One region of the Nocardioides sp. P5_E3 genome, then DNA from elsewhere that is predicted to be linked to it. Evidence: predicted binding sites of a transcription regulator. Region 1 holds the regulator's gene; the other holds the start of a gene.
What was found. The regulator LexA, encoded in region 1, represses DNA repair genes until DNA is damaged. The targets are predictions, from matches to a motif close to TCGAACANNTGTTCGA.
Positions count from the first base shown of each region.

Region 2: recA (recombinase RecA) is a predicted target of LexA. The motif match lies at 2,385-2,400, and genes of this name have one in related genera.

Region 1 is NZ_JBFUMR010000017.1:24,822-29,446, reverse strand. Features, by position in the region: gene ACXJKB_RS12405 (sulfotransferase family 2 domain-containing protein) at 1-309, opposite strand, end outside; gene ACXJKB_RS12400 (NAD(P)/FAD-dependent oxidoreductase) at 343-1,560, opposite strand; gene lexA (transcriptional repressor LexA) at 1,608-2,330, opposite strand; gene ACXJKB_RS12390 (SDR family NAD(P)-dependent oxidoreductase) at 2,459-3,265, shown strand; gene ACXJKB_RS12385 (LysM peptidoglycan-binding domain-containing protein) at 3,454-3,804, shown strand; gene ACXJKB_RS12380 (hypothetical protein) at 4,247-4,625, shown strand, end outside.
Region 2 is NZ_JBFUMR010000026.1:51,149-55,773, forward strand. Features, by position in the region: gene ACXJKB_RS16570 (phosphoribosyltransferase) at 1-189, opposite strand, end outside; gene ACXJKB_RS16575 (regulatory protein RecX) at 337-1,089, opposite strand; gene recA (recombinase RecA) at 1,195-2,247, opposite strand; gene ACXJKB_RS16585 (MFS transporter) at 2,458-3,708, opposite strand; gene ACXJKB_RS16590 (DUF3046 domain-containing protein) at 3,711-3,905, opposite strand; gene ACXJKB_RS16595 (class I SAM-dependent methyltransferase) at 3,902-4,522, opposite strand; gene ACXJKB_RS16600 (DinB family protein) at 4,519-4,625, opposite strand, start outside.

The DNA.
Region 1 (4,625 bases):
GAAGTAGTCGGCGAAGCTGGCCACGGGGTAGCGGACCCGCATCGCGTGGTCGACGTCCATGCTCACGCCGTGCGTCTCGCAGTGGTGGCGGATGGTGCGCGTCGCGACCTTGGCCACGCGGTACCAGACGAACCGGTGGCTGTGGCTGATGGTGAGGTTGTACGCCAACGGGCTGAGCCACGCGGACGCCTCGCCTGCAGCGGCCAGACGGTCCACCTCGGCCTGTGCGTCCGGGGTCAGCCGGCGCCGGTTGCCCGGACGGGTGCGGAAGAGCTCCGGTGAGGGAGCGTCGGGGCCGGCGGCAGACATCGCCGCGAGGCTACACGGACCGCGCCCTCCCACTCACCCGAACGGGATGCGCCCCCGCAACGACTCCGGGTCGGGCACGGGGGTCTCGGTGGTCTCCTCGATCAGCGCGCGTGCCTTGTCGACGCTGTCCCACACGTTCCACAGCAGCACGCCGCGGACCTGCCCCGACTTCAGGTAGTAGACGACGCCGGTGCCGACCTCGCCGTCCTTCCAGTCCTCCACCATGTCGAGCCGGCTGCTGGTCTCGCCGACCGCCTCGTAGCCGTAGTCGAGGATGTCGGACCAGAAGAAGGGCGTGTAGTCGTACGTCTCGTCGGCGCCGGCCATCACCTTGCCGGCGTGCTCGCCCGACTTCTCGGCGTGGTCGACGTGCTCGACGCGACGGCGCCCGAGGAGGGCGTCGGGGTAGGACGCGACGTCGCCCGCGGCGTACACGTCCGCGTCGCTCGTGCGCAGGTGCTCGTCCACGACGACGCCGTTGTCGACCTCGAGGCCGGCGGCCTCGGCGAGCCCGGTGCGCGGGAGGACGCCGACGCCGATGACGGCTGCGTCGGCGGTGATGGAGGTGCCGTCGCCGAGGCGGATCCGGACGCCGCCGTCGTCCTCCTCGCCACCCTCGACCGAGCCGTGCACGACGGTCACGCCGCGGTCGGCAAAGGCCTTGGTCAGGGTGGCGGCGAGGGCGCGGGGGAACATCTGCTCCTGCACGTCCTCGAGGTCCAGCACGAGGGTGACCTGGACACCGTTCTGCACGAGGGCGGAGGTGATCTCCGAGCCGATGTAGCCACCGCCGATGACCGCGACGTGGCTGCCCTCGGTCGCGACGGCGCGCAGCCGCTGGTAGTCGGCGGCGGTGCGGTAGTAGATGACCCGCGGGCCGGGGTCGACGGAGAGCACGCGGGGCTCGGCGCCGGTGGCGAGCAGCAGCTTGCCGTAGCCGACGCTGCTGCCGTCGGCGAGGCGTACGACGTGGGCGCCGGGGTCGATCCCGGTCACCGTGGTGTCGGTGACCAGGTCGACAGCGTCGTCCTCGTCGAGGTCGCCGGCGAGGGAGGATCCCTCGAGGGTCTCGTCGTCCTTGAGCCAGAGGTCCTTGGTCAGGACGGGCCGGTAGACCGGCTTGTCGGGCTCGGAGCCCAGGACCGCGATGCGCCCGGCCCCGTCCTGCGAACGGATGCCCTTCACGGCGCTCGCCGCAGCGACCCCCGCACCGACGATGACGTAGTCATAGGACTGCTCCACGTTGCTCATGCCGCCATCGTGCACCCTCGCTGGTCGGGGTGTCCCTCGCCGGTCGATCAGAGGCTGCGGAGCACCGCCGTCACGACACCGAGGATCGTCGCGTTGTCGCCCGGGATCGGGTCGTAGGCGTCGTTGTGGGGGAGCAGCCACACGTGGCCGTCCTTGCGCTGGAACGTCTTGACGGTCGCCTCGCCCTCGATCATCGCCGCGACGATCTGGCCGTTGGTGGCGGTCTGCTCCTGACGGATGACGACGTAGTCGCCGTTGCAGATCGCCGCGTCGACCATCGAGTCACCGGAGACCTCGAGGAGGAAGAGGGTGCCCTCGCCGACGAGCTGCTTGGGCAGCGGGAACACGTCGGTGACCTGCTCCTCGGCGAGGATCGGGCCACCGGCGGCGATGCGGCCGACGACCGGGACGTTGGTGGCGACGGGGTTGGCGTCGCCGATGCCGGTCTCGTCGTACGACGGCTCCTCCGAGCTCGACATGCTGCGCCGCGCAGCCATCACCTCGGGCAGGAACACCTCGAGGGCGCGCGGGCGGTTGGGGTCGCGCTTGAGGAAGCCCTTGCCCTCGAGCACGCGGAGCTGGTGGGCGACGCTGGACGACGAGGTGAGGCCGACGGCCTGGCCGATCTCACGCATCGAGGGCGGGTAGCCCTTGGTCTCGATCGAGTCCTTGATCGTGGCGAGCACCCGCTGCTGGCGCGGGGTCAGACCGGTGGCGTCCGGGGGGCCGTCGGGCATCTCGATGACGTTCTTGTCGTCCTGCTTGGCCATGCGTCCTCCACTAGCGTCGACCCCTCCGTCCGCGGCTGGACAGGGAGGATCAGGTGCGCCCACCGTAGACCTCGGAACGCCGCAGGATCAAACACCTGTTCGAAGCCGCGTGTCGCTAGTGTCCGGGCATGTCGACCAGCCAGCTGACCGGCCCGCCGTCCTCCTGCGTCGTGACGGGTGGAGCCCGTGGGATCGGGCGCGGGATCGCGGAGCTCCTGGTCGCTCGCGGGCACCACGTCGTCATCGGCGACGTCGACGGCTGGGCGGCGGCCGCGACGGCGGCGGAGATCGGCGCCGTCGCCGGCCTCGCCCAGGACGTACGCGATCCTGACGCCCACCGCCTCGTGGCGGAGGAGGCCGCGCGACACGGCGTGCTGACCGCGTGGTTCAACAACGCGGGGGTCGGTGACGACGGCTCCCTCGTCGATCTGTCGGAGGAACAGGTGCGCCGGCTCGTCGAGGTCAACCTGCTCGGTACGACGTGGGGCACCCGCGCGGCGCTCGCGGCGTTCGGCTCGGCAGGCGGCGACGTCGTCAACATCGCCTCGCTCGCCGGCCTCGGGCCGGTTCCGGGCTACAGCATGTACGCCGCCACGAAGGCCGCCGTCGTCTCCCTCTCCACCTCCGTCAACGCCGAGGCGCCGCGCGGGGTGGGGGTCCACGCCCTGTGCCCCGACGGGGTCGACACGGCGATGCTCGCCGCCCAGGACCCGGCGGGCCTCGGGTCGCAGCTGGTCCACTCGGGTGGCCCGATCCTCGACGTCTCCGACGTCGCTGCTGCGGCTGTCGCGCTGATCGGATCCCGACGCGTCGTGCGGGCCGTGCCGGGCTGGCGCGGGGGAGTCGTCCGCGGCTCGGCGCTCGCGCCCGGGCTGATGCAGCACGCGGCCGGGCTCTTCGCGGCCCAGGGTCGGCGGGCGATGAGGCGCCGCTGAGGTCCGTTCGAACACGCCGAACATTTGTTCGACAAGGTGCTTGAACTGTTCGAACACGTGCTCTAACGTCGTACACACGTTCGATCGAACGTCTGATCGACACCCGGTGGTCACAGCCACTGTCGGTGGGTCCGACTAGACATTCGCTCGACAGAACACGACCGGCTGATCTTCCCCAGGAGGCCACCATGAGCACCCTCAGCCTTGCACCTGCTTTCACCGCCATCCCGCGTGCCCGCTCGACGGTTCGTCTGACCCGTCGCGGCCGGCTGGCGGTCTTCCTGACGTCGCTGTTCCTCGTCCTCGGCGTGGCGTTCATGCTCGCCGGCGGCGCGGTCGGCACCGGCGAGGCCGGCCAGCCGGCCCCGACCGAGATCGTCCAGGTCGCGCCGGGCGACACCCTGTGGGGGATCGCCAGCGAGATCGCCACCGACGGCGACGTCCGCTCCATGATGAGCGAGATCGAGCGGCTCAACGCCCTCGAGTCCGCCGGCCTCGCGGCCGGCCAGAAGCTCCGCGTCCCAGTCGTCTCCGACTGACGCAGAGGCCTCCATCAGCCGCTTCGACCCCGGCTGGTGGAACCAAGGGGAAGACCGAGGGGCGGGCCCAGTGGCCCGCCCCTCGGCGCATTTCCGACCACCTCGTCGATCGAGGAGGTCGCGCAGCGACCGTCACGAGATCCAGGTGCCCGGTGTGGTCGTCGGGGTGGCGCTCGGGAGGGTGGCGGCACATCGCACGCTCGTGCGCTGCCGCTCGCCGGGGTGGCGGCACATCGCGCCGATGGCGGTCGGATTCATGCCATCTGCCGCCACCATCCGCCGCCCAGCTCGTGTGGTGGCGGCACATCGCACCGGCGGCGATTGGATTCATGCCATCTGCCGCCACCATCGGCCGTTCTCCACAGTTTTGCCGTCGGGCTGGTTCCGCGGTCGCCCGGATGGGTAGTTTCAGCGTGCTGACGTTGTTCTCGGGAGGCACCTCATGCACGTACGCCGCGCACTCGCGCTGACCCTCGCGGTCCCCGTCCTGCTGGCCGGGTGCTCCGACGACCCCGAGCCGGAGCCGAAGATCCCGGAGACCACGAGCTCGTCGCCGACGCCGACTCCCACCGAGTCGGAGACGCCGCAGGCGGAGAGTCCGGAGGACTTCATCCGGCGGTGGCAGGAGGCGGCCGATGAAATGGCACGCACTGGGGAGACGGCCGCTTTTATGCGCTTGTCGAAGGGATGCCAAGCGTGCGCGACCTACGCCGACCAGGTCTCGGACGTCTATGACCAAGGCGGCAAGGTGGCATTCGGGGGGTCCGAAGTCCTTGCCGTCGAGGAAGACGCGGCCAAGCCCCCCACGTTCGTCGTCGACG
Region 2 (4,625 bases), on a different contig from region 1:
CTCGACGTTGACCACCGAGATGTTCTTCACCGCGAGGGCGTAGCCCAGCCCCATGCCGAGGGCGAGCCCGCCTCGGGCGATCGCCAGGATGATGTCGGGGCGGAAACCGGAGTCGGCCACCTCCTGCGCCAGCTCGCGGGTGGCCGTGCCGAAGAGGTCGTACGTGAGGACCTCGCGCTCGCTGCTCACGGGACCATCCCACCAGAGCCCGGAGCTCGCCGGAAGACCGGGCCGGTCTGACGATCCCGCCCGGAGCGTCATGCGGACCGGAACCGATGGGTGCGAGTCCGTATGACGCAGCGGGCGGCGAACGATCGGCCCCTCACGAGACGGAACTCAGAAGTCGGGGTGCGGCTCGTCGTCCTCCGCCTCGCCGAGCGCCTCGCGGACGACCGAGAACGCGAGGCCGGCGGCGTAGCCCTTGCGGGCCAGCAGCCCAGCGAGGCGGCGGGTGGCGACCTGGTGGTCGAGGCCGCGCATGGAGCGCAGCTTCTTGTCGACGAGCGCGCGGGCTGCGGCGCGCTGGTCGGACTCGTCGATCTGCTCCAGCGCGGTCTTGGAGTCCTCGTCGTCGATGCCCTTGCGACGCAGCTCCTGCGCCAGCGCCCGGGGGGCCAGCCCCCGGCTGCGGTGCCGGCTCTCGACCCACTGCCGGGCGTAGGCGGCGTCGTCGATCAGGCCGACCTCGGTGAAGCGGTCGAGCAGCTCGCCGGCGAGCTCGTCGGGCACGCCGCGCTTGGCCAGCTTGTCGGCCAGCTCCTTGCGCGAGCGTGCCTGCCCGGTGAGGGTGTCGAGCAGGATCTTGCGGGCGACGGCCTCGGGATCGGCCTCGAGCTCAGCGGCCGCAGCCTCCTCCCGGGCGAGCCTGGCTGCCTCGCGCTCCTCCCAGGTGCGGGTCGCCTTGCGGCCACCCTTGCGGCCACCCTTGCGGCCCCCCTTGCCGCCCTCGCGGCGACCGTCGCCGCCGCGCCCGTCGCGGGGGCGGGCCGGACGAGGTTCGACCGGCGTGGATGGGGTCGGCATCCACGCCTTGACTCCGAGCCCGACGTCGCCGACCCAGTCGGGCGCGGGACGGTTCTCGTCGCTCATCGGCGGGTCTCGACACGCATCATCGACCTCGCAGGCTCACTCGATCGCTTGCTCGACCTGCCCGCACCCACGCCGCCCTCTCGTTCCTCGAGGGTGGCTGTGCGGTCAGAAGTCATTGACCCCGATGGGCTCGTCGGTCAGGTCGTCGGCGGGCTTGTCGACGGCGGGAATGACGCCCAGCTTCTCCAGGATCAGCTTCTCGATCTCGTTGGCGAGGTCGGGGTTGTCCTTGAGGAAGTTGCGCGAGTTCTCCTTGCCCTGGCCGAGCTGGTCGCCCTCGTAGGTGTACCAGGCGCCGGCCTTGCGGATGATGCCCGCCTCGACGCCGACGTCGATCAGGCCACCCTCGCGGCTGATGCCCTTGCCGTACATGATGTCGAACTCGGCCTGCTTGAACGGCGGGGCCACCTTGTTCTTCACGACCTTGACGCGGGTGCGGTTGCCGACCATGTCGGTGCCGTCCTTGAGCGTCTCGATGCGACGCACGTCGAGGCGCACCGAGGAGTAGAACTTCAGCGCGCGACCACCGGTCGTGGTCTCGGGCGAGCCGAACATCACGCCGATCTTCTCGCGCAGCTGGTTGATGAAGATCGCGGTCGTGCCGGAGTTGTTGAGGGCACCGGTCATCTTGCGCAGCGCCTGGCTCATCAGTCGGGCCTGGAGGCCGACGTGGCTGTCGCCCATCTCGCCCTCGATCTCGGCGCGGGGCACCAGGGCCGCCACGGAGTCGATGACGATCAGCGACAGGGCGCCGGAGCGGATCAGCATGTCGGCGATCTCGAGCGCCTGCTCACCGGAGTCGGGCTGGGAGACCAGGAGGGCGTCGGTGTCGACGCCGAGGTTCTTCGCGTAGTCGGGGTCGAGCGCGTGCTCGGCGTCGATGAAGGCGACGATGCCGCCGGCCGCCTGGGCGCTGGCCACCGCGTGGAGGGCGACCGTCGTCTTGCCGGAGGACTCCGGACCATAGATCTCGACGACACGACCACGCGGCAGGCCGCCCAGCCCGAGGGCCACGTCAAGGGCGATCGACCCCGTGGGGATCACCTCGAGCGGCGCACGCGTCTCGTCGCCCAGTCGCATGACCGAGCCCTTGCCGAACTGCTTCTCCACCTGTGCGAGCGCGGCGTCCAGGGCCTTCTCGCGGTCTGCACCAGCCATTGCAGTGTCCTGTCTTGTCGTCGTGTCGTGAGGGGTACGTCTGCGACGCTAGGGCGAGCCACCGACAGTCCCTGATCAGGACGGTCGAACGCTGTGGACAACCTCGCCCCTCGTCGTACCTGTGGATGCACAGTAGCCCGAACAGGTGTTCGACGCGCGCTCCGGCACCGGCGTGTCGAGGCCCGAACCTCCCCGGGTGCGAGGAGCAGCTCAGGAGTGCCGGCGGGTGACCGCTCCGGCGACCACGACCGCCCCCGCCAGCAGGGCAGCGAACGTCGCCAGCGCGGGGTAGCCCAGCTCGCCGACGATGACCCCGGCGAGGGCACCTCCCCCCGCGGCGGTGAGCGCCATCGCCATGTCGGAGGTGCCCTGCACGTCGGTGCGCGCGTCGATGGGCGTGCGGTCGGCGATGACCGTGGACGCGGCGACCGTCGCGCAGGACCAGCCGAGGCCGAGGAGGAACAACCCCGCGAAGATCTGCCACGACGTGCCCTGCGGGGACAGGCCGCACAGCACGAGCGACACCAGCAGGACCACTCCCCCGGTGACCAGGACGGCCGACCTGCCGAAGCGGTCGGCGGCCCAGCCGACGAGCGGCGAGAAGGCGAACATGCCGAGCACGTGGATCGAGATGACGAACCCGATGACCTCGAGGTGAGCGCCGCCGTGCTCCATGTGCAGCGGCGTCATGATCATCACGGTCACCATCGCCGCATGGGCGCAGGCCATCGCGACCACAGCCGCCCCGACCGCCGGCACGTCACGCACGACCGCGACGAAGCGGCCCCACGACCGGCCGCGCGGCTCGGGACCCGCGCTGGGCACGACCCCGGCGGTCTCCTGGGCGAGGAGCAGCGGGTCGGGTCGCAGCCGCCACCACACCCACCCGGCTGCGACGACCAGGACGACCGCGCCGATGGCGAAGCCCCCGGTCAGCTCGGGCACGCCCATGGAGCGGGCGACGGCCGCTCCGACGCCGGTGAGGTTGGGGCCGGCGACGGCCCCGACCGTGGTCGCCCACACGACGACCGACAGGGCGCGGGCGCGGTGCTCCTCGGTGGCCAGGTCGGTGGCGGCGTAGCGCGACCCGTTGTTGACCGCCGTGGTGGCTCCCAGCATGAGCGCGCCGAGGAGCAGCACGACCATGGAGTCGACGACGCCGGCGACGACGGCCAGGACCGCTCCGGTCGCCCCGATGAGGTAGCCCGCGACCAGCCCGACACGTCGCCCGCGGCGGCGCATCACGCGCGCGAGCCCGTAGGCGGCCGCGGCCGTGCCGAGGACCTGGAAGGTCTGTGCGAGGCCGGCCATCGTCTCGCTGCCGGAGATGTCGCGGGCCAGGAGCGAGGCGGTCGCGACGCCGATGGTGACACCGACCGCGCCGACCGCCTGGGAGACGACGAGGGTGCGGACCGTACGACGCTGGACGTCGGCGACGGTGAGGCCTCCGGCCAGCCGCATGGTCACCGCTCGGTGTCCGGGAGCTCGAGCTGACGGTGCACGGCGGCCCACACCTGCTTGGGCGGGACACCGGCGTCGAGCGCCTCCTGGGTCGTGCGGCCGTCGAGGTCGCGCACGACGGTGAGCTCGGCCCAGGTGCGGGAGTAGGCCCGCCCGAGGGTCTCGTCGAGCCGCGCCCAGAACTCCGTGTGCCTCATGGCGACACCCCATCACGGACCGCCGACAGCTCGAGCCAGGTCTCCCCCCGGTCGCCCCCGAGTCCGTGCCGGACGACGACGTCGCCCCAGCCAGCGCCGCGGACGACGGCCTCGACGTCCGCGGCCCGCCAGTAGGTGAAGTGCCGCGGGCCGCTGATCGTCCCGTGGATGGACCAGCCCTCGCCGGCGCCCTCCTTGAGCGACATGGACAGCAGGCCTCCGGGACGGGTGACCGCGGCCAGGCGCCCCAGCACGGTGGGCAGGTCGTCCCGCGCCACGTGCAGCAGCGACGCGTTGGCCCACACGGCGTCGTACGGCCCGTCGGGTGAGGTCAGGTCGTCCACGAGGGGGTCGAGGTGGTCGCACGCGTGGCCCTGCTCGCGCAGCAGCTCGACGAAGGCGGGCGTGACGTCGGTGCGCCGCACGGCGAGGCCGAGCTCCTCCATCAGCAGCGCGTCACGACCGCCGCCCGAGCCGATCTCGAGCACGCGCGCGCCCGGGCCGACGCGTTCGGCGAGGTGCTCCAGGGCGGCGCGGACCGAGTCCGGCACGGTCGCGGTGCGGGCGACGTACGCCGCTGCGTCGCGGTCGTAGGACCGGACGGTCTCGCTGGTCACGCCGGCGCCGCCACGTCGTGGAGGTGGTGGACGACGTCGTGCAGGTGGTAGCGGCCCAGGGTCTCGACGGTGAACTCGTCACCGTTGGACCGCAGCCCCCGGC